3 regions of the Bradyrhizobium sp. USDA 4451 genome follow, and region 3 is predicted to be linked to each of the others. Evidence: riboswitches for the same ligand, from Rfam matches in the RefSeq annotation. Region 3 holds a riboswitch; each other region holds the start of a gene.

Region 1 (10,403 bases), 1.8 Mb from region 3:
TACGGCTGGCCGATCTATCGCGGCGGCCCGATGTTCTGGGCCGACACCGTCGGCCTCAAGCACATCGCCGATCGCCTGGCCTTCTACGCCAAGGAGACCAACGATCCCTCGCTCGAGCCGGCGCCGCTGCTCAGGAAGCTCGCCGACGAAGGCAAGACCTTCGCCTCGCTCGCCGCGCCGTCGAAGGCGGCGTGATTGGCTGAAGGCCTAGCCACGTGTCGTTCCGGGGCATCGCGTAAGCGATGAACCCGGAACCCATTGTGCCCCGGCACGTGCGGCCTGATGGATTCCGGGCCTGGCCATCCCGGAATGACGACTTCAGAGAATCCCTGCGAAGGCATCCATGACCTATCCCGGCGAACAATATTATCCGAGCGGCGTGCGGTGGAGCGACGAGATCACGCGGGGCACGCTGCCGGACCTGCTCTCGACCGCGGCTGCCGAATATAGCGCGCGCCCGGTGCTCGAATTCCGCGACCGGCAGATCAGCTACAGCGAGCTCGAGGCCCTGGTCGAGACCGCGGCCGCTGCCTTCATGCGCGCCGGCTACGGCAAGGGCACCTCGGTCGCGCTGTTCCTCGGCAACTCGCCGGACCATCCGATCAATTTCTTCGGCGCGCTGAAGGCCGGCGCCCGCGTCGTGCATCTGTCGCCGCTCGACGGCGAGATCGCGCTGTCGCACAAGCTCTCGGACTCCGGCGCGCGCGTGCTGGTCACCAGCAACCTCTCGGCGCTGCTGCCGACCGCGCTGAAATTCCTCGCCAAGGGGCTGCTCGACCGCCTGATCGTCTGCGAGGACGACAATTGGGGCAAGGCCGGCACGCCGCAAACCGCGCTGCCCGACAATCCCGCCGTTATCACGCATCGCCAGTTCATCGATGGCGCTGTTAAGCCGGCGCAATGGCCCGCGGTCGACGTCGAGGACGTCGCGCTGCTGCAATATACCGGCGGCACCACGGGCCTGCCCAAGGGGGCCATGCTCAGCCACGGCAATCTCACCGCGGCGGTCTCGATCTACGACGTCTGGGGCAAGCCCGCGCGGCTCGAGCGCAATGCGATCGAGCGCGTGATCTGCGTGCTGCCGCTGTTTCATATCTATGCGCTGACCGTGGTGCTGCTGTCGGCGATCCGGCGCGGCCATCTGATCTCGCTGCACCAGCGCTTCGACGTCGAGGCCGTGATGCGAGACATCGAGGTCAAGCGCGCGACGGTGTTTCCCGGCGTGCCGACGATGTGGATCGCGATCGCCTCGCTGCCCGATCTCGACAAGCGCGATCTCTCCTCGCTGGTGGTCGCCGGCTCCGGCGGCGCGCCGCTGCCGGTCGAGGTTGCAAAGGTTTTCGAGCGCCGCGTCGGCATGAAGCTGAAGAGCGGCTGGGGCATGACCGAGACCTGCTCGCCCGGCACCGGTCATCCCAAGGAGGGCCCGGAGAAGCCGGGCTCGATCGGGCTGATGCTGCCCGGTATCGAGATGGACGTGGTGTCGCTGGAGGATTCCACCAGGGTGATGCCGGTCGGCGAGGTCGGCGAGATCCGCATCCGCGGCCCGAACGTCACCAAGGGCTACTGGAACAGGCCGGCGGAGACCGCGGAAGCCTTCGTCGGCGACCGATTCCTCACCGGCGACATCGGCTACATGGACACCGATGGCTATTTCTATCTGGTCGACCGCAAGAAGGACATGATCATCTCCGGCGGCTTCAACGTCTATCCGCAGATGATCGAACAGGCGATCTACACCCATCCCGCCGTGCAGGAGGTGATCGTGATCGGGATTCCCGACGATTACCGCGGCGAGGCGGCCAAGGCCTTCATCAAGCTGCGCGACGGCGAGAAGCCGTTCTCGGTCGACGAGCTGCGCGCGTTCCTCGCCGGCAAGGTCGGCAAGCACGAACTGCCGGCGGCGGTCGAGTTCGTCGCCGAACTGCCGCGCACCCCGGTCGGCAAGCTGTCGCGCCACGAATTGCGCCAGCAGCAGCCGAAGACAGCTCAAGCCAAATCAGTCGTTCAATAGGAGGATCCGATGGATCTCGCTTTCACCAAGGAAGAGATAGCGTTTCGCGAGGAGGTGCGGGAGTTCTTCAAGAACAACGTGCCGCCGGAGACACGGCGCAAGCTGCAGGAGGGCCGCCATCTGTCGAAGGACGAGATGGTCACCTGGTGGCGCATCCTCAACAAGAAGGGCTGGGGCGTCACCCACTGGCCGAAGGAATATGGCGGCACCGGCTGGAGCACCGTGCAGCACTACATCTTCAACGAAGAGCTGCAGTCCTATCCGGCGCCGCAGCCGCTCGCCTTCGGCATCAGCATGGTCGGCCCCGTCATCTATACCTTCGGCAATGAGAAGCAGAAGAAGGAATACCTGCCGCGCATCGCCAATGTCGACGACTGGTGGTGCCAGGGCTTCTCGGAGCCGGGTTCGGGCTCGGACCTCGCCTCGCTGAAGACCAAGGCCGAGCGCAAAGGCGACAAGTGGATCATCAACGGCCAGAAGACCTGGACCACGCTCGCCCAGCACGCCGACATGATCTTCTGCCTCTGCCGCACCGATCCGGCCGCGAAGAAGCAGATGGGCATCTCCTTCATCGTGTTCAGCATGAAGTCGAAGGGCGTCACCGTGCGCCCGATCCAGACCATCGACGGCGGCCACGAGGTCAACGAAGTGTTCTTCGACGACGTCGAGGTGCCCTACGAGAACCTGATCGGCGAAGAGAACAAGGGCTGGGATTACGCAAAATTCCTGCTCGGTAATGAGCGCACCGGCATCGCCCGGGTCGGCGTGTCGAAGGAGCGGCTGCGCCGCATCCGCGCGCTGGCCTCCAAGGTCGAGTCCGGCGGCCGTCCGGTGATCGAGGACCCGGCATTCCGCGAAAAGCTCACGGCCTGCGAGATCGAACTGAAGGCGCTCGAGCTGACCCAGCTCCGCGTCGTCGCCGACGAGGGCAAGCACGGCAAGGGCAAGCCCAACCCGGCGTCCTCGGTGCTCAAGATCAAGGGCTCGGAGATCCAGCAGACCACCACCGAGCTTCTGATGGAGATCATCGGTCCGTTCGCCGCGCCCTATGACGAGCACGGCGACGCCGGCTCGAACGAGAGCATGGATTGGACCGCGCAGATCGCGCCGAGCTACTTCAACAACCGCAAGGTTTCGATCTACGGCGGCTCCAACGAGATCCAGCGCAACATCATCAGCAAGGCCGTGCTGGGACTGTAGTTGGGCTCTCACCATTGTCGTCATTCCGGGGCTTCGCGTAGCGAAGAGCCCGGAATCCATCTTCCCGCAAGATGTGCGGTCAAATGGATTCCGGGTCTGGCCCTTCGGGCCATCCCGGAATGACGCCGCGGAAGAGCATCAGCATCTTTTGACGATAGGGAACGAACATGGATTTTGATCTGTCCGAGGAGCAGCGGCTTCTCAAGGAAAGCATCGACGGGCTTCTCACCGATGCCTACGACTTCGATGCGCGCAAGAAGTACATGAAGGAGAAGGGCGGCTGGAGCAAAGCGCTCTGGGGCAAGCTCGCCGAGCAGGGCCTGCTCGGTCTGCCCTTTGCCGAGACCGACGGCGGCTTCGGCGCCGGCGCGGTCGAGACCATGATCGTGATGGAAGCGCTCGGCAAGGCGCTGGTGGTCGAGCCTTATCTCGCCACCGTCGTGGTCGCCGGCGGCTTCCTGCGCCATGGCGGCTCGGCCGAGCAGAAGGCCAAGTACATTCCCGGCATCATCGACGGCAGCAAGACCTTCGGCTTCGCCCAGCTCGAGAAGAACTCGCGCTACGACCTGTTCGACGTCGTGACCACGGCCAAGAAGAAGGGCGATGGTTGGGTGATCGATGGCGAGAAGTTCGTCGTGCTCAATGGCGAGAACGCGGACACCTTGATCGTGACCGCGCGCACCAAGGGCGGCCAGCGCGACAAGACCGGGATCGGCGTGTTCCTGGTCCCGGCGGATGCCAAGGGCGTCACCAAAAAGGGCTATCCGACCCAGGACGGCCTGCACGCGGCCGACATCACCTTCACCAATGTCGAGGTCGGTGCGGATGCTGCGATCGGCGATCCCGAGAACGGCCTGCCGCTGATCGAGCGCGTCGCGGACGAAGCCCGCACCGCGCTGTGCGCAGAGGCCGTCGGCGCGATGGACGAGTCGCTGAAGGAGACCGTCGAGTACATCAAGACCCGCAAGCAGTTCGGCGTGGCGATCGGCTCGTTCCAGAGCCTGCAGCACCGCGCCGCCGACATGTTCGTGGCGCTGGAGCAGGCCCGCAGCATGTCGATGTTCGCGACCATGGCGTCGGACTTCGACGATGCCAAGGAGCGTTCGTCCGCGGTGGCGGCTGCCAAGGTGCAGGTCGGCAAGTCGCTGAAGTTCGTTGGCCAGCAGTCGATCCAGCTTCACGGCGGCATCGGCATGACCATGGAAGCCAAGATCGGCCACTACTTCAAGCGGCTGACCATGATCGAGAACACGCTCGGCGACACCGACTATCACCTCCGTCGTGTCAGCGAGGGCGGCGGGCTATTGGCTTGAGATTTGCGAACGTCATTCCGGGGCGCCGCAAAGCGGCGAACCCGGAATCCATTTCACCACCAATGATGCGGCCCAATGGATTCCGGGTTCTCGCTTCGCGAGCCCCGGAATGACGGAGCCGGGGAGGCAGCAACAATGAAAAACACCCCGTTCGATCTCACCGGCCAGGTCGCGGTCGTCACCGGCTCGAGCCGCGGCATCGGCCGCGCCTCGGCGGAGCTGCTGGCAAAACTCGGCGCCAAGGTCGTGATCTCCTCGCGCAAGGCGGATGCCTGCGAAGTCGTCGCCGACGGCATCAAGAAGGCCGGCGGCGACGCGCTCGTCATTCCCTGCAATATCGCGCGGCGCAATGAGGTCGAGGCGCTGGTCTCGGGCACCATCAAGCATTACGGCAAGATCGACATCCTGGTCTGCAACGCCGCGGTGAATCCGTATTACGGCCCGCTGCTCGACATCACGGACGAGGCCTTCGACAAGATCATGGGCTCCAACGTCAAGAGCAACATCTGGCTCTCCGCGCTGGCGATCCCGCAGATGGCCGAACGCGGCAAGGGCTCGGTCGTGATCATCTCCTCGATCGGCGGACTTCGAGGCTCGACCGTGATCGGCGCCTACGGCATCTCCAAGGCGGCCGATTTTGCGCTGTGCCGCAGCCTCGCCGGCGAATGGGGCCCGAAGGGCGTGCGCGTCAATTGCGTGGCGCCGGGCCTGGTGAAAACCGATTTCGCCCGCGCGCTGTGGGAAGATCCGGACAATCTGAAGCGCCGCACCGCGTCGACGCCGCTCCGCCGCATCGGCGAGCCCGACGAGATCGCCGGCGCCGTGGCCTATCTCGCCTCCGACGCCTCGACCTTCATGACCGGCCAGACCATCGTGGTCGACGGCGGTGTGACGACGGCGGCGACGTAAGCGGCTGTCCCTTCGGGATGGCGCTCAGCTTGCTCAGTGTCATCACCCGCGCATGCGGGTGATCCAGTATTCCAGAGACCGCGGTGCTTGAGCCGAAGGGCCGCGGCGTACTGGATCGCCCGGTCGGAGCCGGGCGATGACAAGGGGTGCGATAGCCTTCCTGCGCAAGCGAGAGGGGGAGCTCAGCCCGCCTCATACCTGCTCCAGCGCCCGCTCGAAATCCTCGATCAGATCGTCGGGGTGCTCGAGCCCGGCCGAGAAGCGGATAAAGCCTTCGCTGATGCCGAGCTCGGCGCGGGCCTCCGGCGCCAGGCGCTGATGCGTCGTGGTGGCGGGATGCGTGACCAGGCTCTTGGCATCGCCGAGATTGTTGGAGATGCGCGAGATCTTCAGCGCGTTGAGGCAGCGGAACGCGCCTGCCTTGCCGTCCTTGACCTCGAAGCCGACCAGCGTCGAGCCCGCGCCCATCTGCTTCTTCACGGTTTCGGCCTGCGGATGATCGGGGCGGCCGGGATAGACCAGCCGCGTGATCTTCGGATGTTTCGCCAGCGCCTCGGCGATCTTGGCCGCGTTTTCGGTCTGCGCGCGGACGCGGACGCCGAGCGTCTCCAGCCCTTTCAGCAGCACCCAGGCGTTGAACGGCGACAGCGACGGGCCGGTCTGGCGCATGAAATTATGGATGTGCTCGGCGATGAAGGCTTCCGACGACAGGATGATGCCGCCGAGGCAGCGGCCCTGGCCGTCGATATGCTTGGTCGCGGAATAGACCACGACATCGGCGCCGAGCGACAGCGGGCTCTGCCAGATCGGCGTCGCGAACACGTTGTCGACGATCAGCCGGGCGCCGCCGCTGTGGGCAATCTTGGCGATCGCGCCGATGTCGAGCACGTCGAGCGTCGGGTTGGTCGGGCTTTCCAGGAAGAAGGTCTTGGTGTTCGGCCGCAAGGCGCGCTGCCACTGGTCGAGATCGAGGCCGTCGACCAGCGTGGTCTCGATGCCGTAGCGCGGCAGCAGGTCCTGCACCACATAGAGGCAGGAGCCGAACAGGGCTTTCGAGGCCACCACGTGATCGCCGGCCTTCAGCGGCGCGAGGATCGCGGTGGTCACCGCGGCCATGCCGGTCGCGGTCGAGCGCGCGGCCTCCGCGCCCTCGAGCTCGATCATGCGGCGCTCGAACATCGCAATGGTCGGGTTGGAATAGCGCGAATAGATGAAGCCGGGGTCCTGGCCCTTGAAGCGCGCCTCGCATTGCTCGGCGGTGTCGTAAACGTAGCCCTGGGTGAGAAACAGCCCTTCCGACGTCTCGCCGAATTGCGAGCGCAGCGTGCCGCCATGGACCAGGCGGGTTTCGGGACGAAAGCGGGCGGTATCCTTCGATTCAGACATGTGACCTCCGAAGTGGCCATTCCTCTGGAAAATGGCCACAAAAAAACCGGCCTGGAGCAACCTCCACAAGCCGGGATCACACTGTCCCCGGCCTGTTTAGCGACTTATTTAACGTGGCTGCAAGCCGGCCGGCTCAAATCACCACGGGATAAGTGCAGCTGATATTCCCTCGCGCCCTTTCCGTCAAGACGGTCATCGGATAACCCGTAAAAGCCCATATTTTAGGGCTTGATGGCCGCCAGAGGTTGGTTTTGGGCCATCTCGAGGGACCGTATCGTGTCGTTCACGCTGGAAGATGAATCCAACGGAATCCTGCCCGACCGCATGATCGCGGAGATGGCGGAGGCCGGTCTCATTCTGCCCGCCTACGACTTCGTCGAGAGCCAGATCCAGCCGGCGAGCCTCGATCTGCGCCTTGGCGACATCGCCTACCGGGTCCGCGCCAGCTTCCTGCCGGGGCCCGATGCCACCGTCGCCGAGCGGATCGACCAGCTCAAGCTGCACGAGATCGATCTGTCCGACGGCGCGGTGCTGGAGACCAATTGCGTCTACATCGTCCCGCTGCTGGAGAGCCTGGCGCTGCCGCCGGAGATCGTCGCCGCGGCGAACCCGAAGAGCTCGACCGGACGGCTCGACGTCTTCACCCGCGTGATCGCCGATGGCACCCGCCGCTTCGACATGATCGGCGCCGGCTATCACGGCCCGCTCTATGCCGAGATCTCGCCGAAGACGTTTCCGGTGCTGCTGCGCGAGGGCTCGCGGCTCAGCCAGGTCCGCTTCCGGATCGGCGAGGCGACCTTGACCGCCGACGAGCTGGACGCGCTGCATGCCAGTGAGCGGCTGGTCGATGCCGACAATGCCGATCTCACCCATGGCGTCGCGCTGTCGGTCGATCTCTCCGGCGAGAGCTCGGGCGGCTTCGTCGGCTATCGCGCCAAGCGTCACACCGGCGTGGTCGATGTCGATCGCCGCGGCGGCTACGCGGTCGACGAGTTCTGGGAGCCGATCAAGGCGCGGCCCGACGGCAGCCTGATCCTCGATCCCGGTGAGTTCTACATCCTGGCCTCGAAAGAGGCCGTGCAGGTGCCGCCGGATTATGCTGCGGAGATGGTGCCGTTCGATCCTTTGGTCGGCGAATTCCGCGTCCACTATGCCGGATTCTTCGATCCCGGCTTCGGCTATGCCGGCGCCGGCGGCAAGGGCGCGCGCGCCGTGCTGGAAGTGCGCTCGCGCGAGGTGCCGTTCATCCTCGAGCATGGCCAGATCGTCGGCCGCCTGGTCTATGAGCGGATGCTCGAGCGTCCCGATGCGCTCTACGGCCAGCGCATCGGCTCGAACTATCAGGCGCAGGGCCTGAAGCTCTCCAAGCATTTTCGCGTTTAATTCCGCGAGCCGGAGTTCGCGTAGCCAATAAGACCGTCGCGCCATCATTCTCCGCTGTCATTCCCCGCGAAAGCGGGGAATCCAGTACGCCGCGGCTTCTCCATCGACAATGACCGTCTCTGGGATACTGGATCGCCCGAACGAGTCGGGCGATGACACCGCGTGTGTGGTTGCGCCGTCGCTTCCGCGATGACACATTCGAGAAAACAACAAGCCGGGAGCGAACATGAGCGCCGCAACAGATTCAGCGCAGCAAGCAGCGCAATGGCGGAAGTGGCGCAGCGTCGCCGATCTCTATCACGCCTTCTTCACCGGGCTGATCCTCACCGTGGTCACGCGGCGCGGCACCGCTGATGCCGCCGAGTTCGTGTTCCGCGTGTTCCGCCGCCAGCAGCAGGAGCGCTTCCTGCCCGGCTTGAAGAAGCTCGGCCTCGACGGCCTGCCGCCGGCGGTCGCGGCCGCGCAGTATCACTATCTCTCCAACTGGATCGGCGGCGTGCATGTCGAATACATGTACGAGACCGACCGCAAGGCCTGGATCCGTTATCCGCCGCCGCGCTGGATCTGGAAGGGCACCGCGATCTGCGGCGTGCCCGGTGAAGTCTCGCGCGCGATGCTGCGCGGCTGGCACGCCAACAATGGCGTGGCGCTCGGCGATCTCAGGCTCGGCTTCGTCTGCACCAAGCAGAGCGTCGACGGCCAGGACGGGCTCGAGGGCTATTACTGCGAATACGATCACCCGCTCGAGCTCGACCAGCGCCTGGTGTTCGCGCGCCATCTCGAGGCACCGCTGTTCGATGCGAAGACCGCGCCGGCGCTGCCGGTCGACAGCTGGCCGCGTCAGCGGTTGGAGAAGGCCTATCGTAACTACGCGATGGAATATGTGAAGACGGCCGCGCCTGTGATCGTGCAGGTGTTCGGGCCTGAGGATGCGAGCTATCTGCTGCATCTCACCGGCAGACTGATTGGCATGCAGTATTTCGATGAAGTCGCGCAGGCGCTCGGTGGCAGTCGTGGTCGCGCCACGGAATTTGCCGCATTCCTGCGCACGCTGTTCGAGGCGCAGGATGATGTCGCAGAGATCAGCGAGTCCGAGGGCCAGTTCGAGATCCGGCAGCAGGGCTGGAAGCTGATGGCCGATGTGGCCGACTATCACCCGGCCTGCGCCGGCGTGCTGACCGGGCTGCTCGAGGGGCTTGCCGCCGGCTGCGGCCGGCACATTCCGGTGCATCTGAAGCCGAACAGCACCGCCGCCGCGCCGTTCGTCTGGTCGATCGGCTAGATCAGAGGTTCATCCGGGTTCACCTGCAATCGCGCAGGCCCCCCTTGCGTCCCGCGCACGTGGAATCCGCTGCTGCCATGGTAGGGAAACACCATGGCGCGGCTCCCAGACTGCGCAGAGCGCGATCAGCAAAAGTGGGTACCGGTTTTGCGCCTGATCGCGCTCTGAATCATAAATTTAGGCGCATGACCTCTTCGCCAAACCGCCCACACTTTGGCGGGGCATGCGCCGTGGAGTGGAAATGTCCGATCTCGGCCTCGCCGAAATACCTGTCGACGAACAAGAGCGGCCGCTGCCGCCGCCGGTGAGCAAGCCGGCGCGGAATGCGCTGCTCGACGGGCCGATCCTGCGCACGCTGTTGTGGCTCGCCTGGCCGAACGTGATCGCGCTCTCGGCCGGCACCTGCGTTGTCATTGCCGAGACCTCCTATATCGGCCGGCTCGGCGTCGAGTCGCTGGCGGCGATGGCGCTGCTGTTTCCCTGCGTGATCCTGACCATGACGATGTCGGGCGGCGCGATGGGCGGCGGCGTCGCGTCCGCGATTGCGCGCGCGCTCGGCGCCGGCGAGATCGAGCGCGCCTCGACGCTGGCCATGCATGCGCTGATGATCGGGCTGACTTTTGGTCTGACGTTCATGCTCGGCATGCTGATCTTCGGCCCGCGTCTGCTCGAACTGCTCGGCGGCCGCGGCAATGTGCTGGCGCAGGCGATCGCCTATTCGCAGATCTTCTTCGGCGGCGCGATCCTGCCCTGGCTGATGAACACGATGGCCGGCATCCTGCGCGGCACCGGCAACATGAAGCTGCCGTCGACCATGATCCTGTCCTCGGCGGTGTGGCAGATCATTTTGGGCGGCACGCTCGGGCTCGGCCTCGGCCCGGTGCCGCAATTCGGCATGCGCGGCGTCGCCGCGGGT
Region 2 (10,403 bases), 790 kb from region 3:
TCGTCGCCGACGCGCGGGTGCCACGGCATAGTGATAGAGATCGTCGCATTGCGCGTTGGTCGACACGCGCCGCTGCGATTCTTGAGAGCGAGCCATGGCACCATTGTGGCAAGCTTGGCCGATCCACTGAACAGCCGAAGTGCGCGCCACATCACGCTGCGGTGCTCCGACCTCGCGCATCGTCTGCCGCCTGAGCGCAATCGCGCAGAGCAAGCCATGATCGCATGGCAGCAAAAGCCGGACCAACGGAGCGCAGTCAAGGCCGCGAGCCGGCGGAGCCGGTCGCGCAAAGCGCGAGCCTTGACGGCGCACCGTTGGTCCGGCAGCGGCCTTCCATGCGATCATGGCCAGACATCCCGCCGAGCACGCGCAACAAGACGCTACGCTGCGAACGATGGCGCTCGGAACGTTGATTTTGAATGATTTCTCGGTTCAAGCGGCACCAGGCCACTTCAAACGGTGCCGCTGCGGTGCCATCCAAAACAATGTGCAGGCAAAGGCTTACGACCCCCAACGGCACAGAGCGACACCGTCGCTTTTATCTTGCCGTCTTAGTCGGCGGCGACGTGGCACGAGTACCGTTCGTCGAGTGTGCGACCTTCGGGGACTATTTGCCTGACCCAAACAGCATCCTGATGTCGCTTGATTTGCGAGAGAGCAGATTCTCAGAACGTACGCGGCTGAAATGGTGCGATATCATGCAAGAGCTGCAAGCCATCCGGCCAGTGTCCAAGGTGACTGGCGGAACCGATATGCCCGAGCGGGCCGGCCACGTGCAACCGCGAGCCCCAAGCTGACGCCAGCGCGTGCGCGCGGTCCATCGTCAGGTACGGATCATTCGTACTCTGAACTAATATCGAGGCAAACGGCAACCGTTGCATCGGAATCGGTCGAAATTTCTGGTATAAGCTTTCTTCCGACGGCCAATCGGCTTCGACATCGGCTGGCGCAACTAATAGTGCGCCAATCACATTTCCGGCGTGAGCCAAGGCCCAGTGACACACGACAATATTTCCCAACGAATGCGCGACAAGCATAGTGGGCCGTTTAGAAGACTGCACGTAGCGATCGAGCGTCGCCACCCATTGCTCTCGTGTGCCGCCCGTCCAGTCCGCTTGAACGACCCTCTCCATAGAGTCGTGCTCAGACTCCCACTTCGTTTGCCAGTGGTCGGGACCGGAATTTCCTCCACCGGGAATCAAGAGAATCCGAAAGTCATGCATTGATAAACGAAATCCCTGGTAGCACTTTAGCAGACCTATTCGATAGGTTTTGGTTGTCGCGTAAATCCTAAGTTACGCGGCAACTCCAGTCCTAGTTAAGCCAATCCATGTTGGGCATCGACTGGCCTGAGCGGCTATCAGACAGTGCCAAGTCACGCGAGGGTAGACTTGATCAACTATTGTCGACACATCGCCCTCGGCCATCATTTCGTCAGCCATTTCTCGAAGTACAAATTGATCGGGTTGGAAACGTAAGGGCCATACGCTGGACAAGGTACGAACCCCTTCGCCCGATAGAGCCTCTGCGCGTCGGGAAGAAATTCCGTGGTTTCCAGCCGCAGAACCGACAGCTTGGCGGTCAAGGCCGCTTCCACAACGCGCGTCAGGAGCCTGCTGCCTATTCCAGTTGTCCGAACCTCGGTGACGACATACATGCGCTTCACCTCCCCGGTACCATCCTCGAACACCTGCAGCCCTGCACAGCCAACGGCTTGTCCGGCAATCCGCGCGATAAACATTTGCGTGTCGTCGTGCGCTAGCCGATCAATTGGAGAACCGTGATTCCTTTCCACCCCGCAGACCTTGTTTAAGAAATCGTCCAGCGCGGTTACGAGGTTAATCAGGTCCGAGGACCTTGCATCGGCCAGCTCAATTTCGATTCGATCGACAGTCATTCTCGTCCCCTTCTTCGAAGAGAGGAGCGCATGACGCCGTGGTGGCTTGTCCCGTTTAGTTGCCGGACCGGCCACATCTTCTTCCGAAGGAAGAAAGCCACCTTGCTCGGGGAGCAGGTTGGCGCTGGGCGTCGGCCCAACTCTTGATGTTGGAGTTGACGATAGCGGGCAATATCGAGCTTGGCAAGCACGCCCCCAGTTTGAGAAACAACGCGTGGCCGCTCCTGGCCCATCGCGTCGAGCCAGGGATTGATCGAGAGGGCCGCGATCGAAGGGTAATCGGACCACCCTGCGAAATCGTGAAGGCGGCCGCCCATGGTACGTAGCGCAAGATCGCAGACCATCGTGGATTTGGCTATTGGGTCGTGTGGTGGGCCGCAGCATCATAGCACCACGGCGAAGCAGTAGTGCCCATCTTCATCGGCCGTGGCGCGCCAGTTCCTCTACGCTTGCGGCGCGGTGCCATCGCGCGAGATGAAAGCTCCAGGTCTTTCTCGTCGAGCGAGCAAGCGATCTGGACAAGATCGTCACCGGATCGCGGCTGCGAGCGCCGCCAGCAACGCGGGTGGCGTCACCAGCAAACCGATTTTCAGGAAGCGCCACGCGGTGACGTCGATCTTTTCGCGCCGCAGCGCCACCAGCCACAGGATTGTTGCGAGGGAGCCGGTCACCGATAGATTGGGCCCGAGATCAACGCCGATCAGCATCGCGCCGAGGACCGGCGCAGGGAGCTGGCCGCTGGCCGCGACCGAACTCGCGACCAAGCCAACGGGAAGGTTGTTGACGATGTTGTCGGCCACCGCGGCAGCGATTCCGGTGCCCCAGGCAGCCTGGGTCGGCGATCTCTCGATCGCGGCCTGAAGGAGCCCGCTGAGTTGGCCGATCGCGCCGGTTTTCACCAGCGCTTCCACCATCACGAATAACCCCGCGACCAAGGGCAACACGCTCCACGAAATGCCTCTTGTCACCGGCCACGGCGACTGCCGGCTGAGAACCAGCACCGCCGCAGCCGTGACAATGCCGCAAATGAACGTCGGCAACCCCAACGACATGTCGAGCGCCGATGCCGTCAACAGGACGATGCCGAGCGCGGCGATCCCGGCTGCGGTGAGCCTGCCGCCGCGGCCGAGCTTGGGATGCTGCACGGCGCGCTCGATGCTCTCTTCGGCGAGCGCGCGGCGCAGGGTAATTCGGAGCACGACAAAGGTCACGACAATCGCGACAACCGATGGCAGCGCGAACTGGCGCAACCATTCGGACAGATGCGGCATACGCTCGCCGAACATCACGAGATTGGCCGGATTTGAGATCGGCAGCACAAAGCTCGCGGCATTGGCGATGAAGGCGCAGGCGAACAGATAGGGCAGCGGCTTCGCTCCGGCGGCACGGGTCGCGGCGCAGACGGCCGGCGTCAATACGATGGCAGTGGCATCATTGGAGAGCAGCGCGGTAACAACGATGCCGACGGCATAGGTCAGAAGAAGCAGACGCTGTGGCGAACCGCGCGCATGCTCGACCGCCATTGCGGCCAGATAGTCGAACAGCCCTTCGTTCCGCGCAAGTTCAGCAGCAAGCATCATGCCGATCAGGAACAGATAGACATCAAGGCCTTTGGCAACACCGTGCAGCGCTTCGCTTGCAGTCAGGACGTTGCAAGTCACCAGCGCGGCGGCACCCGCGATCGCCCAGATCGCTTCAGGCAGACGAAATGGCCTGATGATGACGCCAGCCGTTGCCGGAGCAATGATACCCCAGGTCAGGAGCGATTCGTACATGGGCACCATTCCGCCACCTCCAAAAGAACACTCAAGATCACCTCGCAGCGATACCGGAGGCTGCCGGCTCGGCATGCTCCATCCGGCCGGCATTCGTACCGGAATGCGTGCGGGTCTCGGGCAGTGCGAACCAGCAAACCCCAAAGCCGATCGCCGCGATCGCGCCGAGCGCAAGAAAGGCTGCGCTATAGCCTGCCTTCACAACGACAAGACCTGCGAGCGTCGTCGAGAGTGCCGCGCCAATGCTTTGCGCCGTGATGATTGCGCCTTGCGCGACGTTGAAGCGCCCGGTGCTGCGCATGAGGTCGGCGACGATCACTGGAAAGATCGCGCCAAGGATGCCCGCGCCGACTCCATCGAGAAGTTGCACGCCGACGAGCCAGGCCTCGTTGTCGGACAGCGTATAGAGCGCCCCGCGAAGGGGCAGGATCAGGAGCGCGGCAAGGAAGAAGCGTTTGTGGCCCCAGCGATCGGCCCGCGCCCCAACGAGCATCGCCATCGGCACCATGACGATTTGGGCCGCGAGGATGCACGCAGCCATCATGCTGGTGCCGAGATTCTTGTCCTGCAGCGCGAGTTTTTGTCCGACCAGCGGCAGCATCGCCGCATTGGAGAGGTGAAACAGCGTTACGCAAACCGCAAAGACCAGAAGCGGGCGGCACGTCAGGAGAATGCCAAGCCCTGACGGCCGCTCGCGATCGCCGTCCGGATTCCCGGCATGTTCGTGCAGTCCGCGCGCCAGGTCATGATCGATCGCCTCTTCGGGGATCGCCAACACGCTGATGAGGCTTGCGACAGTCATGCCGCCAAGCACGTAGAACACGGTCTGCGGACCGAAAAAATAAGCCGTGCCGCCTGCAATCGTGGCGGCCGCGGCATTGCCGGCGTGGTTGAAGCCTTCGTTGCGGCCGATGCGGGCCGCAAAGGCTCGATGGCCCGCGACGCCAAGGGAAACGGCCGCCAGCATCGGGGGAAGGATCACACCGGCCGCATGCGCGATGCTTTGCGACAGAACAACCGGCCAGAAGCCTGCGCAAAGAGGCAAAGCCAGCGAGGCACAGGTGACGATCAGCGCAGCGATGACCGTCACCAGGCGCTTTGCCCTTGTCGCATCGACCAGCGCGCCAGCCGGCGTCTGCGCAACGATGCCGGCAAAGCCGGCGATCGACATCACGACGCCAATGCTGGCTTCATCCCATTTTTGTACGGTCAGCAGATAGATGGCGAGATAGGGCCCGAGCCCGTCGCGCACATCGGCGAGGAAAAAATTGGCGGCGTCGAGAGCGCGGTTGGCGCGTTGTCTCGATCTTGAATCAGTGGACATATCCGGCCTCGACCCACGACGTTATTCCGCCAATTTCCTCTTGGCGATCGACCTCAGGCGTGTGCGGAACGATCGTGTTTGGGCTTTTCTTCGTGCTTGGGCTTCGGCTTTGCAGCCTTGATCGCGCGGAGATCACGGCTGCTGGTGCCGATCTCCTTGGCATCGACGACGCGACCGTGTCTGGTTTCGACACCGTCTCCTCTCACCGCGACCATCGCGTTCGGTGCAAGAAGACCGGCAAGCTGTTCAGCCTCCTTGGGCCCGATTCGGATCACCGTGCCGTCGGCGAGCAGCGCCCCGCGGAGTTCGCCCTTCGGGCCGAACAACGACAGCCGCACGGTTCCCTCGGCCGACATCTTCCTCCTTTCGAGCTTCGGATGTTTGCGATCGTGGTCCGGTCCTTGGTCTACGATATGCGCCCCATCCGCCGCCGTGACCGCGACCGCCGCGATGAGGTGGCTCTTGCGCGGACGGACGCCGCGGACGCCGACCGCGTCGCCGGCCTTTACGTGGCGGGTGAGTCCGGTCTCCATGTGCGGCGGCGTATGAACGAGGACCGGCGCCGGCCCATCGCCATTCATGACGAAGCCGTCGATCTCGCCGTGCTGGTTCAGCAGGAAGCGTTCGACGGTGCCTTTCACTTCGGGCAGGCAATCGGGATCAATCCAGTGCATGGTGTTGTTCTCCTCTGTTGTGTGTTGCTTCGGAAATATGCGGCTGGCGTCAGCCGCGCGGCGGCGGTGGAGGTGGCGGCCCGAAACGGTCGGGGCCACCCTTGCGACCACGCAGCGGACGTGGACCGTCGAGTTCGGTCATCTGACCGGGCGAGGCGCCGATCGCTTGCACGTCCACCACTCTGCCGAGCGCGGTGTCCAGCGTTTCTCCGCGCACGGAAACCATCTGCCCAGGTTGCAACCAGTCGGCAAAGCGCTCGGCTTCAGGCGGGGGCATGCGAAGCTGGGTGCCGTCGTCGAGCATGGCGCCATTCACCTCGCCGCGCTTGCCGTGCAGCGCCGCGGCGATCCGGCCGCTGAACGCCTGCTGCGCGCCGCCGTTGTCGGGGCCGCGCGTCGGCCCCTCGTCGGTGACAGTTCTGCCGGTTGCGACATTGCTGACTGAAGTCGCATCGACGAGCGGAATGGCTCGCGCACGAAGACCGCGGATCGAAACCTCGTCGCCCGGCCTGATCGTATAGACGATCTGGGCGGAGAGGTGCGGCGGCAGCTTCACTTCCGTGCCGTCGGCAAGGATCAGCCCGTCAACGTCGCCGCGGGGCGTCAACGTGTAGTGCTTCACCCGGCCGCGCGACTCCGGCAGTTGCGACGAATCCCAGACGGCGCCGGCGGCTTGCGAATGGGCTCTCGTGCCGGCTCCGATGGCTGTCGCCGCGAGGAACGCGCACGCAAGCGCTCGTATTCGCGTCGTTGTCATCTTCATGATCAAGCTCCTTCAGAAATGGCGAGCGGGTCGCCAGTGCGAAAGGTTCAGCAATGGGCGTGCCAAAGCTGAAGTGCTTGTTTGTGAAGAGTTTTTGGGAGTGTTCGGCTGGTCAGTCGTCGGCTTTTCTGACGGCGGGCGTCAGATTTTCTTACGCATCTCCGCCGGTCAGGCCGTAACGCTGCATCTTGGTGTAGAGAAGCTGGCGGTTGATGTTGAGGCGCCGCGCGGCTTCGGTGCGGTTGCCGCCGCAGGCGTCCAGCGCCTTGCGGATCATCGCTTCTTCAAGCTGCGCCACCGCCGCCGGCAGATCGCCCTCCGGAAGCGCCGTGTGAGCTGGGTGATGCTCCGCGGCGCTGATGTCGATATCGTCCGCGGCGATGGTATGGCCTCTGGTGAGAAGGCAAGCCCGTTCGATAACGTTGCGCAATTGCCTGACATTGCCGGGCCAGCCGTAACGCGCGAGCTTATCGATCGCGCCGCTGTCGAGCTGTTTCAGCGGCTGTCCGGAACTGACCGCAAGCGCAAGGAAATGCTCGGCAAGGGGCACGATATCGGACGGCCGCTCGCGCAGCGGCGGTACCGCAATGGGAACGACATTGAGACGATAGTAGAGGTCTTCCCGAAACCCGCCGGCCGCCACGAGCCTTGGCAGGTCGCGGTGGGTTGCGGTGACGACCCGCGCCGTGGTCTGGACCGGTTTGCCGCCAACCGGCGTGATCACCCGCTCCTGCAATACCCGCAGGATCTTGGCCTGCATCGCAAGCGGCATGTCACCGATCTCGTCGAGAAACAAAGTGCCATTGTCAGCGTCGCGGAAGGCGCCGATGCGGTCGCTCGTCGCGCCTGTGAATGACCCCTTCACATGTCCGAAGAGCTCGCTCTCAAGCAGGTCCGGCGGGATCGCCGCGCAATTGACCGCGATGAACGGGCCGTCTTTGTGCTGGCCATGCATGTGCAGCGCGCGCGCCACCAGCTCCTTGCCAGTCCCGGTCTCGCCCTGGATAAGAACCGTCGATTGGCTGTCGGCGGCAAGCCCGATCGCCTTCTGCACGCGCCGCATGGCCTCGCTCGATCCGATCAGGGTATCGAGGCTGCCTTTGCTTGTCATGGCGATGGGCCGCTGCCGAGACGGCAAACGTCCCATGAGGATTTTCAGTTCGTCGCGCCCGATCGGCTTGGTAAGGTGGTCGAAGGCGCCGAGCCTCATCGCTTCGATGGTATTTTCCGCGCTGGCAAACGCGGTCAACACCACCACGGCAGGCGGGCTTTCCTGCGACCTGATGCGCCGCAGCACCTCGATGCCATCCATACCCGGCATCTTGAGATCGAGCAGCACCGCGTCCACCGTCTCGGACAGCGCGGCGAGACCTTCGCGCCCCGATGAGGCCGTTTGCGGTGTGTGGCCGAGATCGCTCAGCGCCTCCGCAAGACCTTCACGCAAATCCGGGTCATCATCGATAATCAGGACGTTTGCCATGGCACCTCGATCTCGAACCGCGCACCGCGCGCGGTATGCGCGAGGCGAGCTTCTCCGCCGTGAGCACGCGCGATTTCCCGCACGATGGCAAGCCCGAGTCCGGTTCCCTCGGAGCGCGCGGTTGCAAAGGGCTCGAAGAGCCGGTCACGCATCTCCTCGCTCACGCCCGCTCCGCTGTCGGTCACGGATAGCAACAGCTTATCCTGTTCCCGCAGGGCGTCCACAATGATGCGCCCGCCGGCAGGCGTGTTCTGAATGGCATTGAGAATCAGATTGTCGAGCGCGCGCTGCATCTGGGAAGGGTCAAAGCGCGGCAACGGATCGTTCGGCGCCGTCGTTCCTGTTTCCAACGACAAGCCGTTGGCCGCCGCCAATTCCTGGTGGGGCTCGATCGTGCTGTGCAGGAACGACGCAAGCTCGACATCCATCGGCTTGGGTTCGCCGGCCTGGGTCATCTGCAAGAGATTGCGGAGCAGCGTGTCCAGCCGTGCAACCTGCTTCAGAATCGCTTCCAGCGCAGTCTTCTTGCGGGCGTCATCGCCGGCGGCAAGCGCGTTTTCCGCCTTGAGCCGCATCGCAGCGATGGGGTTGCGTATCTCGTGCGCGAGCCCCGCCGACAGCCGCCCGACGGCGGCAAGGCGCTCGGCTGTACTCGCGCGGCGCTGCTCCTGCGCGAGCCGTTCGCCGGTCTGGTTTAGCGCATCGACCAGCCGGTCGAGCTCCGGCTCGCCGGTAGGGGGAAGCCTTGGAAGATTGATGTCTTCATTTTTCCCCAGCGCTTTCTCCAGGACCGCGATCTTGCGCGACCATGAGAACAGCACGCGCGCGAGCCATATCGCGGAGCCGAAGATGGTGACTGCAAGCACAACCAATCCAGTCAGCAATTGGGTGTATGCCGGACCTTCCGCGGTGAAGGCGCGCGTCATCGTCCAGGCCGTCGTGCCCTGCAGCGGTCCGCGCAACGGGCAGGCGTGCACCAGCAGTACCTGCGAGCGCGCCGGCTGCCGCAAACCTGCCGGCCGCCCCGAACGCAGGGCTTCGCCATTGACTTCGCGGATCGTGCCCAGTTCCGCGGCAGGAAGATCGGTCTTCGGACCCGTACCTTCATAGGAAGGGAAGGCGTAGGCGAGCGAACCCGCATCGGCCTGCCAGACGCCTCCCTCGACGCCGGTGGCACCGGAAAGTGCGACCTGAACCAGCGCGTTGAGCTCCTGCTTCAGCCGGGCGTCAACGGGCCCGCCCGTCCAACCGGAGACGAAGAATTGGTAGCGGTCGGCAATATCCCGGCAGGCGCGTGCTACCAGCTCCTCAGACCGGGCAACGCGTGCGTTCGCGGTCTGCTGAAAGGACTCGAACAGGAGGTACCCGGTCGCAGCTCCTGACAAGACCAGCATGATCCAGAGTGCTAGCAGCCGCGACCAGAGAGACCGCATCGAAACTTCTCACGCGAGTGAAATAGCTTGTGAGCTTATACGAATCTGAAGACAGCGCTATTGGGCCGATTCTGCAAAAATCGCCGCTTGTTGCGATGCTGAGGTTTCGGGACCGCGCGCGGACCATCGCCTCCCACGACCCGCGATCTCTAAGCTCCGCGCGATCGGCGCGCACGAGTTGAATGGCGAGGCACTCCCATATGCCCGAAGCGCTGGCGTTCGTCCGGCACAGAACGCGCCGGTTGGCCCACCGCGCGTGCCTTCATCTGGCGTACGCAGACAACCTCGCGTTCCATCCTGACATCAAGCTGACTGTCGTCTGCTGCCGTTAACGATTCCATCGTCGCGCGATCTCGAAACCACGGTGTCAGCACAAACATTCACAACGGGTTCATGTCGCCGCCACTATTCGACTCCAACGCTGGGGGAATAAGATTGGAGTATGTGCCATGCGTCGCATCGCCGGACTGCCTTTCGCTCTTGCTCTCAGCCTCTGCTGCCTCTCACCGCCCAACGCTGCGCACGCGCAGCTCGCCATCGGCATCGGCATCACCGTGGATGCGGCGCCGCCGCCGCTGCCGGTCTATGTGCAGCCGCCGATGCCCGCGGTCGGCTACATCTGGACTCCGGGCTATTGGGCCTGGGACGACGATACCGGCTATTACTGGGTGCCCGGCACATGGGTGCTTCCGCCCGCGCCCGACCTGCTGTGGACGCCCGGCTACTGGGGCTGGAACGACGGCGTCTACGCTTTCCACGCCGGATATTGGGGCGCGACCGTCGGCTTCTACGGCGGCATCTCCTACGGCTTCGGCTACACCGGCGTCGGCTATGAAGGCGGCTACTGGCGCGGCGGCAGCTTCTTCTACAACAGGTCCGTCAACAACATCTCGAACGTCTCGGTCACCAACGTCTACAACAAGACTGTCATCAACAACACGACCAACGTCAGCTACAATGGCGGCGCCGGCGGCACCACGGTGCGGCCGACGCCGCAGCAGGCCGCGGCCGCCAACGAGCACCACGTGGCGCCGACCGCCGAGCAGACCCGGCATGC
Region 3 (10,403 bases):
GACCTCGTGCCGCGAATAGCCACCTCTGCCACATCCCCCGGGGAGAGATAGATGATCCTGCCTCAGTTCGTCGGCATCACATAGGCGTAGATCCGGCCGCGCGAGACCGGCAGCTCGCGGACGCGATGGCTGGTGTTGCCCGAGATCATGATCGGATTGCCCTTGGCGTCGACCCCGGTGATGATGCCGACATGGCCGCCGCCGCGGCGGCCCATCACGGCGATGGCGCCGACCTGCGGTCCGGAGACGCGCGTACCGTATTTGGCGAACGAGCTCGCCATGTCGGAGCCGGTGCCGCGGTGACCGGTCTGCTGCAGCACCATGTTCATGAAGCGCGCGCACCACAGGCTGGAGCGGCCGGTCGGGTTGCCGCCGCCGAGATAGCGGCGCGCCGCGGCGACGATGCCGGACGAGCCGAAGCCGCCCGCCATGCTCACGCCGCCGGTGTTGGGCACGGCTTCGGCGTTGCCCGGCAATACCGCGGCATTGGCCTCGGCGAAATCATCCGGCTGCATCCGCCGTTCGCGGCGCTCGGCGCGCGACAGCCGCACTCCGTGCCGATAGTGCTGATGACCAGCGTGACGCGCGTGATGGCCGGCATGGGCCGAATGCGCGTGACGCGAATGATGCGGACGGGCGGATGCCGGAGCGGCGGAGATCACGGCAAGGGTGAGCGAACACAGAGCCAGCGCCAAAACACGAAGCGACCGGCGATACGCAAGCAACTGAACCATACTTCTCGAGATCCTCTGCAACGCCCCCCCAACTCCCCGTCGCGTTCCCCTGCAATTCCCCTGGAAAACGCGGCGATGGTTTTGAAAATCCGGATGTGGCGAGAGGAAGATTTGATGCGGCGCTGCGGAAACGATTTCTGGGTCATTCCGGGCAAATTCCATGACGAAAATAGTCGGAACTGCCGCATTGCAGCCGCGGAAATTAATTGCAAATCTCGGGCCGGCCAACGAGAGGAGAATTCCAATGCCCTACGCCACCACGAAAGATCATGTCCGCCTCTATTTCGAGGAGGCAGGACACGGCTCCCCGATCATCTTCCTGCACGAGTTCGCAGCCGATCACACCAATTGGGAGCCGCAGATGCGCTACTTCTCGCGCGGCCACCGCTGCATCGCCTATTCCGCGCGCGGCTACACGCCGTCCGACGTGCCGGCGAGTGCCGAGGTCTACACCTACAAGCACTTCTACACCGACGCGCTTGCGGTGCTCGATCATCTCGGCATCGCAAGTGCGCATTTCATCGGCCTGTCGATGGGCTCCTATTCGTCGCTGCAAGTCGCCCTCAACGCGCCGGAGCGTGTGCTGTCGATGACGCTCGCCGCGGTCGGCTCCGGCTCGTCGCTCGAGACCCTCGAAGCCTTCCGCGCGCAGTGTCGCGCCAATGCCGAGCAGTACGAGACCATCGGTTCGGTCGAGGTCGCCAAGGTGACGCGTGAGGCGCCGAGCCGGATTCCCTTCCTGGTGAAGGACCCGCGCGGCCATGCCGACTTCTACGCCGCGCTCGCCCGCCACGATGCCAAGGGCTCGGCCAACACGATGCGCAGCTTTCAAGGCGGCCGGCCCTCAATCTACACCATGACCGACGCCATCAGGCGCGCCGCGACGCCGGCGCTGATCCTGTGCGGCGACGAGGACGACAATTGCATCGCGCCCAGCCTGTTCCTGAAGCAGCATCTGCCGGCCGCCGGGCTGTCGTTGTTCCCGAAGTCGGGCCATGTGCTCAATCTCGAGGAGCCGGCGCTGTTCAACGAGATGGTGGAGCGCTTCATCGCGCTGGTCGAGGCCGGCCGCTGGACGGTGCGCGATCCGAGGTCGCTGGTGGCGGCGCCGGTTTGAGCCGTCATTCCGGGGCACGCGAAGCGTGAACCCGGAATCCATTAGGCCGCAGACTCCATGGATGAATGGATTCCGGGTTCGATGCTGCGCATCGCCCCGGAATGACGAAAGTGACGCAAGCGTCACTTCCCCTGCCCGCCCCTGCTGAGCAGGAACACGCCCTGCTCGCCGAACATGTTCCACACCCACCACGGCAGATTGAGCGGCACCGGGCGGCCGTAGAGATCGAGCGCGACCGCGCGCTCCATCTTGACGTTGATCTCTTCGCAGAGCTGCACGAAATCCTTGATGGTGCAGAAATGGATGTTTGACGTGTCGTACCAGCTTGCCGGCAGATTCTCGGTGCGCGGCATGTGGCCGCCGATCAGCAGCTGCAGCCGCATCTTCCAGAACCCGAAATTCGGGAACGAGACGATGGCGCGCTGGCCGATCCGAAGCAGGTTCTCCAGCACCGCCTTGGGCTGCCGCGTCGCCTGCAAGGTCTGCGACAGGATCACGTAGTCGAACGCATCGTCGGGGTAGTTGACGAGGTCGGTGTCGGCGTCGCCCTGCACCACTGCGAGCCCCTTGGCGACGCAGCCATTGACGCCCTCGCGCGACAGCTCGATGCCGCGACCGTCGATGCCGCGGCTTTCCAGCAGCTGCAACAGCTCGCCATCGCCGCAGCCGACGTCGAGCACCCGCGAGCCCGGCCGCACCATCTCGGCGACCAGAAGATGATCCCTGCGATAGCCGCCGGTGCGCTCCGGCGCGACGCCCGGCAAGGGCAGTGTCTGCTGCATGCTCATGACTGGCCGCCGTCCTTCAATCCGCGCGCCTTGCCTGCGGACAGCAGGAAGGCGCGGGAGATGTCGAGGAATTCGGGCACGTCGAGCAGGAAGGCGTCGTGCCCCTTGTCGGTCTCGATCTCGGCGAACGACACCCGCGCGCTCGACGCATTCAGCGCATGCACCAGCGCGCGCGACTCCGAGGTCGGGAACAGCCAGTCGCTGGTGAACGACACCACGCAGAACCGGGTCTTGATGCCGGCGAACGCCTTCGCCAGCACGCCGTTATGGTCGGCGGCGATGTCGAAATAGTCCATCGCGCGGGTCAGATAGAGATAGGAGTTGGCGTCGAAGCGCTCGACAAAGGACGAGCCCTGGTAGCGCAGATAGCTCTCGACCTGGAAATCCGCATCGAACGAGAAGGTCGGCAGCTCGCGGTCCTGCATCCGCCGCCCGAACTTGCGGTGCAGCGCGGCATCCGACAGATAGGTGATGTGCGCGGCCATCCGCGCCACCGCGAGCCCGCGATGCGGATGGGTGTCCTCGTCGACATAGCGTCCGCCGCGCCAGTCCGGATCGGCCATCACGGCCTGGCGGCCGAGCTCGTGGAACGCGATGTTCTGCGCCGAATGCCGCGTCGAGCAGGCGATCGCCAGCGTCGCGAACACGCGCTCCGGATAGGCCGCCGTCCATTGCAGCACCTGCATGCCGCCCATCGAGCCGCCGACCACGCAGAACAGCGTCGCGATGCTGAGGCGATCGATCAGCATCGCCTGCGCGCGCACCATGTCGGGGATCGTGATGATCGGGAAATCCAGCCCCCACACCTTGCCGGTCGCCGGGTTCAGCGAGGCGGGGCCGGTCGAGCCCATGCAGCCGCCGATCACGTTGGAGCAGATGATGAAGTACTTGTCGGGATCGATCGGCCTGCCGATACCGACCATGGTCTCCCACCAGCCGGGCTTGCCGGTGACCGGATGGGTGTTGTTGACGTGCTGATCGCCGGTCAGTGCGTGGCAGACCAGGATCGCGTTGGTCCTGTCGGCATTGAGCTGGCCATAGGTCTGATAGGCGATCTGGAACGGCGCAAGATCGACGCCGCAATCGAGCCTCAGCGGCTGGTCCATGCCGAACTTTGCCACCAATGACGACGGATGATCGGCCTCATGGGCGCGATCATCGCTCTGGGTTTGCGGGCTCGGTATCGGACGCACGTTGCTCATCTCAGCGACCCTGCCTCCCGCGCGGGAGGGCTCGAACAGAAATCAGGCCAATAAAAAACCCGGCCTGAACATAGGTTCGGCCGGGAGCTGATCTGTCCCCGGCCTGTTTAGCGAGTTGTTTAACGTGGCTGCAAGCCGGCCGGCTCAAATGACCACGGAGTGCAGCGAACCTAGTCCTCAGGCCCCCCGCCGTCAAGGCGGCCGGCGAGCGTCCCCCCATCGGGCGCCGATGGTTAACCGAATGCGCAAGGCACGCCTGCGACGTTTCTCTTTGCTTTCGGCGGCCGTCTTTCCTAATCAGGGACCCTGTCCGAGGCGGCAACGGGCCGCCCTGACGACAAGGTTTGAGAGCATGTCCAACCCACCCCCGTCGCCGCCCTCGCTGCAGGAGCTGCGCAAGGAGATCGACGCGATCGACGCGCAGGTCCACCGCCTGCTGATGGCGCGCGGCGACATCATCGACCGCCTGATCCAGGTCAAGAAGACCCAGGAGGTCGGCTCGGCGTTCCGTCCGGCGCGCGAGGCCAGCATGATGCGCGAGCTGGTGCAGCGCCATCGCGGCATCCTGCCGCTCGACACCATCGAGGGCATCTGGCGCGTCATCATCTCGACCTTCACCTATGTGCAAGCACCGTTCGCGGTGCATGCCGACGTGTCGGTGGGCGAGTCCGCGATGCGCGACTCGGCGCGGTTTCACTTCGGCTTCGTGGTGCCCTACGTCTCGCATTTCAGCGCGCAGGCCGCGGTCGAGGCGGTGGCGAAATCGAAGGGCGACCTCGCGCTGGTCTCCGCGATCGCAAGCCGCACGCCGTGGTGGAATGCGCTGGAGGCCGAGGGCGCGCCGAAGATCATCGCGCGGCTGCCGTTCCTGGAGCGCGCCGACCATCCCGCCGCGCTGCCGGTGTTCCTGGTCTCCCGCGTCGCCGACGATGCGATGGTGACGGAGGTCCAGATGTGGAGCGTACGGGTATCCGGCTGGAATGCCGATACCGCCCGCGCGCTCGCCCCGCTCGCCGAGATCGTCGCAGTGCCCGACACCGCTTTCGACGGCGCGGCGCTGCTGGTCTCGGTCGCCGGCCATGATTTCGAGAAGATCAAGCTCGCTTTGATCGAGGCCGGCGCCTCGGTGCGCTCCTCGGCCCTCGTCGGCAGCCACGCAACGCGCTATACGGTGCCCTCCAACGGGTCGCCAAAGAGCTAGCCGCCCGTATAGATTTTTGTTTTGACGCGTTTTCTTGACGCGAACCGGTATCCACTTCGCTGGAAAACGCTCTGTTCGGAGTTGATGATGTCCCGCCCCGTGCCGAACCCCGGCATCCTCGATATTGCGCCCTATACGCCCGGCAAGAGCCCGGTGCCGGAACCGGGCCGCAAGGTGTTCAAGCTGTCCGCCAACGAGACCCCGTTCGGGCCGTCGCCGAAGGCGATCGCGGCCTACAAGGCGGCAGCTGACCATCTCGAGGATTATCCGGAGGGCACCTCGCGGGTGCTGCGCGAGGCGATCGGCCGCGCCTATGGGCTCGATCCCGACCGCATCATCTGCGGCGCCGGCTCCGACGAGATCCTCAATCTGCTGGCGCACACCTATCTGGCGCCCGGCGACGAGGCGATCTCGACCACTCATGGCTTCCTGGTCTACCCGATCGCCACCATGGCGAACGGCGCCAAGAACGTAATCGCGGCCGAGAGCAACTTCACCGCCGATGTCGACGCCATCCTCAAGGTGGTGACGCCGCGCACGAAGCTGGTCTGGCTCGCCAACCCGAACAATCCGACCGGCACCTATATCCCGTTCGACGAGGTCAAGCGGCTGCGCACCGCGCTGCCCTCGCATGTGCTGCTGGTGCTCGACGCGGCTTATGCCGACTATGTCTCGCGCAACGACTACGAGCTCGGCATCGAGCTGGTCGCGACCACCGACAACACCGTGGTGACGCACACCTTCTCGAAGATCCACGGGCTTGCCGCGCTGCGGGTCGGCTGGATGTTCGGGCCGGCGCATATCGTCGATGCCTGCAACCGGATCCGCGGTCCGTTCAATGTCACCACGCCTGCGATGCTGGCGGCGGTGGCAGCGATCGAGGATAGCGCGCATGTGCAGATGTCGCGGACCCATACCGAACAATGGCGCAACTGGCTGACCGAGGAGATCGGCAAGCTCGGACTGAAGGTGACGCCGAGCGTCGCCAATTTCGTGCTGATCCACTTCCCGACCGACCAGGGCAAGACCGCGGCCGAAGCCGACGCCTATCTCACGCGGCGCGGCCTCGTGCTGCGCGCGCTCAACAATTACAAGCTGCCGCATGCGCTGCGCATGACCATTGGCACCGAGGAAGCCAACCGCCTCGTGGTCGAGGGGCTGCGCGACTTCCTGGCTGGAAAGTGACATCGTGACCACCGCTCCGCTCTTCAACCGCATCGCGCTGATCGGCTTCGGCCTGATCGGCGGCTCGATCGCGCGCGGCGCCCGCGCGCAGGGCCTGGTCGGCGAGATCGTCACCACCGCGCGCTCGGCGCAGACGCGTGCCCGCGTCGCCGAGCTTGGGATCGTCGATCGCGTCGTCGCGACCAATATCGAGGCGGTCAGGGATGCCGATCTCGTCATCCTCTGCATCCCGGTCGGCGCCTGCGGCGCGGTAGCGGCCGAGATCGCGGCGCAGCTGAAGCCGGGCGCCATCATCTCCGACGTCGGCTCGGTGAAGGGCGCCGTGGTCAAGGACATGGCGCCGCATCTACCTGACACCGTGCACTTCGTGCCGGCGCATCCGGTGGCCGGCACCGAGCATTCGGGTCCGGATTCCGGCTTCGCCGAGCTGTTCATCAACCGCTGGTGCATCCTGACGCCGCCCAACGGCACCGATCCCGCCGCGACCGACCGGCTGCGCGCGTTCTGGGCCGGGCTCGGCGCCAAGGTCGAGATCATGACGCCGGATCATCATGATCTCGTGCTCGCGATCACCAGCCATCTGCCGCATCTGATCGCCTACACCATCGTCGGCACCGCCGACGAGCTGGCGCAGGTGACGGAATCCGAGGTCATCAAATTCTCCGCCGGCGGCTTCCGCGACTTCACCCGCATCGCGGCGTCCGATCCCACGATGTGGCGCGACGTGTTCCTCGCCAACAAGGACGCCGTGCTCGAGATGCTCGGCACCTTCACCGAGGACCTGTCGAAGCTGACCCGCGCGATCCGCCGCGGCGACGGCGACGCGCTGTTCGACCACTTCACCCGCACCCGCGCCATCCGCCGCGGCATCGTCGAGACCGGCCAGGATTCCGCCGCACCCGACTTCGGCCGCCCGCATGCGAATTTGAAGAAGTAGGATCGAGCGCGCAGCCTTCTCCTGTGTCGTCCTGGCGAAAGCCGTAACCAAACAACGCGGTGTCATCACCCGCGAAAGCGGGTGATCCAGTATTCCAGAGGCGGCTGTGCTTGAGTCGAGAAGCCGCGGCGTACTGGATCGCCCGGTCGAGCCGGGCGATGACAGGTGTGGGTGGGACGCAGCTTCGCGTTCTCGCGACATGAATCGTCCGAGCTTTTGCATGTCGTTTTCGCCGCCCTGAAAGCAGAGGGCGCAGGGAAAGCCGGGTGCCGATCGCACCCATGGGTCCCGCGTAATAAAAAACGCGGGAGGTAGGACCACAGGTGTAACCGGGAACATCCCGGCTTTCCCTGCGCGATGGTTTTACGGCTTATACGTGCTCGCCCCGGTGAGACTGGGCTTGTTTGTCACCGTCGCTGCGAAACGCTGTCGCATCTCGCGGGAGACACCTGCCGCTAGGGCGTCAGGTCTGCACGATTTCGCCGTCCGCTACACTGTGCACGTCGTCAGTGCGCAAGCAGCGTCCACCGCATCTCACCGCAACACTCCTGACGATGCGCAGCGCCCCTCGATCGGGTGAGATGCGCGTATTGAACATCTGAGTTGGGTCGGATGTCAAGTTAAATTCTGAAAATCGGAACGGCGCGGGCTCGCGACCGTCACCGACGCATCCGCTGATCCCTGATCGGCCCCGCCGATATCGCCACAACCTTCTGTGCCAGCCGCTGACGGCCGACCAGGCCGGCGATTGCCAGCATGACGATGCCGCCGAACCACCATGCGCCGATCACGAACTCCCAGGCCCGCGGCGGGATCTCGTCGAACACGATGCCGTAGACCGACACCAGCGCGGCCAGTGCGGCGAGGAAGATGCCGGCCGCGCTCATCAGCTCGACGGCATCGATGCGGCCCGTCACGCGCATCGCCGGCTTCGGAATGTCGATGCCGAGATAGAAGCCGACAGCACCGATCACGATCGTGGTCGCGATGAAGGCCAGCGTACCGAAGAAGGCGACGTGCCCCTTCGCGAGCTGGGCGGCCACGAAGGTGCCGCCCATGGCACCGGCCATCGCCAGCCCGGTCCGCTGCAACACATGCGCGACGCGGCTGATCATCATCAGCTCGCGGGCGATCACGGCCCTGCCCTTCGGTCTGGTCACGATCCTCATGTGCGGCCTCCTTCCGGCTCTGCGTTCCTCACTCCGCTCCTACGGTGAGAACGGGTAGTAGCGGAGCTGCGACATGATGATGTGATCGTCCGTCCTCGGCGCGCCGCCGACGCCCTCGAAGGCAAAGCGCTGGGTGTAGGAATATTGCGCGCCGGCCTTGATGGTGCCGTAGGCGCCCTTGAAGATCGTGTCGTAGAAGCCGACGGTATACTGCCTGACCTCCGACGTGTTGCCGTTGCAGGTCGCCGCCGGCGAGTTCTCGATGTTGCAGCCGAGATTGTTGTAGAGCGGATTGCCATAGCCGAACGGCACCGTGCCGACATTGGAGAAGGTCGCCTTGGTCTTCTCCAGCCCGGCATAGGCGTAGAGATCGAGCTCCGGCGTCGTATGCCAGACCGAGCCGACCAGGAAGGCCGTGATCGGCAACGGCTGGATCGAGCCATCCTGGCGCACCGTCGCATCGGGGAACGGCGTCGCCGTGAAGCGGCCGAGCGCGCCGTAGGATGCCGAGGCCTGCACTTCCAGCGTCTTCGGCACGATCTCGGCCGAGAGATGGCCGCCGAAACTCACCGTGTTGACGTCGTGATTGGCGAAGTTGAAGCGATCGTAGAAGTCGCGATACAGCGCCCATGCCTCAACATGCACCTTGTACGGCCCGAGCCGCGGATCCCACGCTCCCTTCACGGTGACATCGGGCACGTGGTTGAGGCTGACATTGTTCAGGCTGTTGAAGAAGCTGCCGCCAGGACCGGTCAGGTTCACCAGCAGGTTCGGATTGAGGACACCCTGCGGCCCGACCGCGGGCGTGCCGACCAGCGGCGTATTGCCGCCGAAGAACGAGGTCTGCGGGTTTTCGGCCGAGACCGCGAGCTTGAACTCGGGCCCGATATCCTGCCAGACGCGGACGCCCGGCTGCCGCGCACCGAGGAAGCCCGGCACCAGCTCGAAATCGATCACGCCCGGCGTATCGGCGCCACGCGGATCGATGCCCGCCTTGCTCGGTGTGTTCAGCGACCAGGACTGGCCGGCGAGCACGTGCAAGCCGAGATCGCTGCGGTCGATCTCGATGCTGGCCTGCCGCAGCCGCGGGTTGAACGAGTTGGTCGCGACCGAATTCGCGGTCTGCGCGGCGCCCTCGAAATCGAGCTCGCCATAGCCGGCGACGTGGATGGTCTCCGTGGCATTGGCTTCGGCGAGCACCGAGAAGCGGGTCTGGCGCGCGGTGAAGCGCGACTCGCCGGTGTTGAAGTTCTTGCTCTGCGGGAACGGAATGAAGTTGCAGATCGAGCCCGAATCGGAGGCGAGGTTGCGGGTGCGATAGATGCCGGTGAGATCGACCCAGCCGCCGAAGGTGAAGGTGACGCCCTTGTAGCAGAGCTTGCCCGAGGCGCAGGGATCGAACGGCACCGGCGCCTTCGCCGCCATCTGCGTGTTGCGCATCGCGCTCTGCCTTGCCGCCAGCGCCTCCTCCTTGCGTGCCTGCACCTCCATCCTCTGCTCAAGCTGCCTGAGACGTGCCTTCAACGCCTTCAGCTCGGACGCATCGTCCTCCGCCAAAGCCGGACCTGCCGACAGCAGCATGCTGCCGAGCAGAATCCCCCCGAGAATTCGCATCGCATCCCTCCACACGAGTTTGTTTCCTCAGTCGAGAGAGAGCGGCACTCGGGGAACGATATTCGCAGTCGGCCGCAATATTCCGGTCACGTTTTTCTCATCGCGACCGCGGGAATAGTTTGGCGCGACGGACGATATCGCGCGCGAGGCAATAATGAATAGTAGGGCGGATTAGCGTCAGCGTAATCCGCCGCGCAGCCGGCACCGATCGATGGCGGGTTAAGGCTTCGCCTAAAGCTACTGCGTCACAAACGTCTTTTCCGCCAGTCCTGTGAGGCTGCAAACGAATCCAGCCGTCATTGCGAGCGAAGCGAAGCAATCCATCTGTCCGCAAATGCGGTTGGATGGATTGCTTCGTCGCTATCGCTCCTCGCAATGACGACGGAGACAGACTCGTGACGCAGTAAGACTAACCCGCCCTACAACACGCCGCGCCTTCGCGTGAGTTTTTCTCGC

The links. Region 3 has a riboswitch for S-adenosylmethionine ahead of metX (homoserine O-acetyltransferase MetX). Riboswitches for the same ligand answer to the same signal wherever they lie in the genome.
Region 1: it holds a riboswitch for S-adenosylmethionine, as region 3 does, so the genes downstream of both, ACVMB0_RS04680 (O-succinylhomoserine sulfhydrylase) here and metX (homoserine O-acetyltransferase MetX) in region 3, are expected to answer to the same signal.
Region 2: it holds a riboswitch for S-adenosylmethionine, as region 3 does, so the genes downstream of both, ACVMB0_RS09300 (GNAT family N-acetyltransferase) here and metX (homoserine O-acetyltransferase MetX) in region 3, are expected to answer to the same signal.

Annotation. Positions count from the first base shown of each region.
Region 1 covers NZ_JBTRCH010000001.1:1,012,242-1,022,644, reverse strand. Annotated here, with positions in the region: gene ACVMB0_RS04705 (3-hydroxyacyl-CoA dehydrogenase NAD-binding domain-containing protein) at 1-195, shown strand, start outside; gene pimA (dicarboxylate--CoA ligase PimA) at 344-2,014, shown strand; gene pimC (pimeloyl-CoA dehydrogenase large subunit) at 2,024-3,214, shown strand; gene pimD (pimeloyl-CoA dehydrogenase small subunit) at 3,382-4,527, shown strand; gene ACVMB0_RS04685 (SDR family NAD(P)-dependent oxidoreductase) at 4,663-5,436, shown strand; gene ACVMB0_RS04680 (O-succinylhomoserine sulfhydrylase) at 5,629-6,822, opposite strand; SAM riboswitch at 6,898-6,977, opposite strand; gene ACVMB0_RS04675 (2'-deoxycytidine 5'-triphosphate deaminase) at 7,099-8,205, shown strand; gene ACVMB0_RS04670 (hypothetical protein) at 8,432-9,487, shown strand; gene ACVMB0_RS04665 (MATE family efflux transporter) at 9,729-10,403, shown strand, end outside.
Region 2 covers NZ_JBTRCH010000001.1:2,011,790-2,022,192, reverse strand. Annotated here, with positions in the region: gene ACVMB0_RS09310 (hypothetical protein) at 1-180, opposite strand, end outside; gene ACVMB0_RS09305 (RBBP9/YdeN family alpha/beta hydrolase) at 666-1,223, opposite strand; gene ACVMB0_RS09300 (GNAT family N-acetyltransferase) at 1,427-1,897, opposite strand; SAM-I-IV-variant riboswitch at 1,943-2,052, opposite strand; gene ACVMB0_RS09295 (arsenic transporter) at 2,425-3,672, opposite strand; gene ACVMB0_RS09290 (MFS transporter) at 3,710-4,996, opposite strand; gene ACVMB0_RS09285 (hypothetical protein) at 5,050-5,670, opposite strand; gene ACVMB0_RS09280 (hypothetical protein) at 5,720-6,427, opposite strand; gene ACVMB0_RS09275 (sigma-54-dependent transcriptional regulator) at 6,585-7,913, opposite strand; gene ACVMB0_RS09270 (sensor histidine kinase) at 7,898-9,346, opposite strand; gene ACVMB0_RS09265 (YXWGXW repeat-containing protein) at 9,796-10,403, shown strand, end outside.
Region 3 covers NZ_JBTRCH010000001.1:2,803,545-2,813,947, reverse strand. Annotated here, with positions in the region: gene ACVMB0_RS12975 (TIGR02594 family protein) at 63-734, opposite strand; gene ACVMB0_RS12970 (alpha/beta fold hydrolase) at 979-1,851, shown strand; gene metW (methionine biosynthesis protein MetW) at 1,974-2,639, opposite strand; gene metX (homoserine O-acetyltransferase MetX) at 2,636-3,841, opposite strand; SAM riboswitch at 3,928-4,007, opposite strand; gene ACVMB0_RS12955 (chorismate mutase) at 4,194-5,042, shown strand; gene hisC (histidinol-phosphate transaminase) at 5,130-6,227, shown strand; gene ACVMB0_RS12945 (prephenate/arogenate dehydrogenase family protein) at 6,232-7,164, shown strand; gene ACVMB0_RS12940 (hypothetical protein) at 7,824-8,333, opposite strand; gene ACVMB0_RS12935 (hypothetical protein) at 8,373-9,947, opposite strand.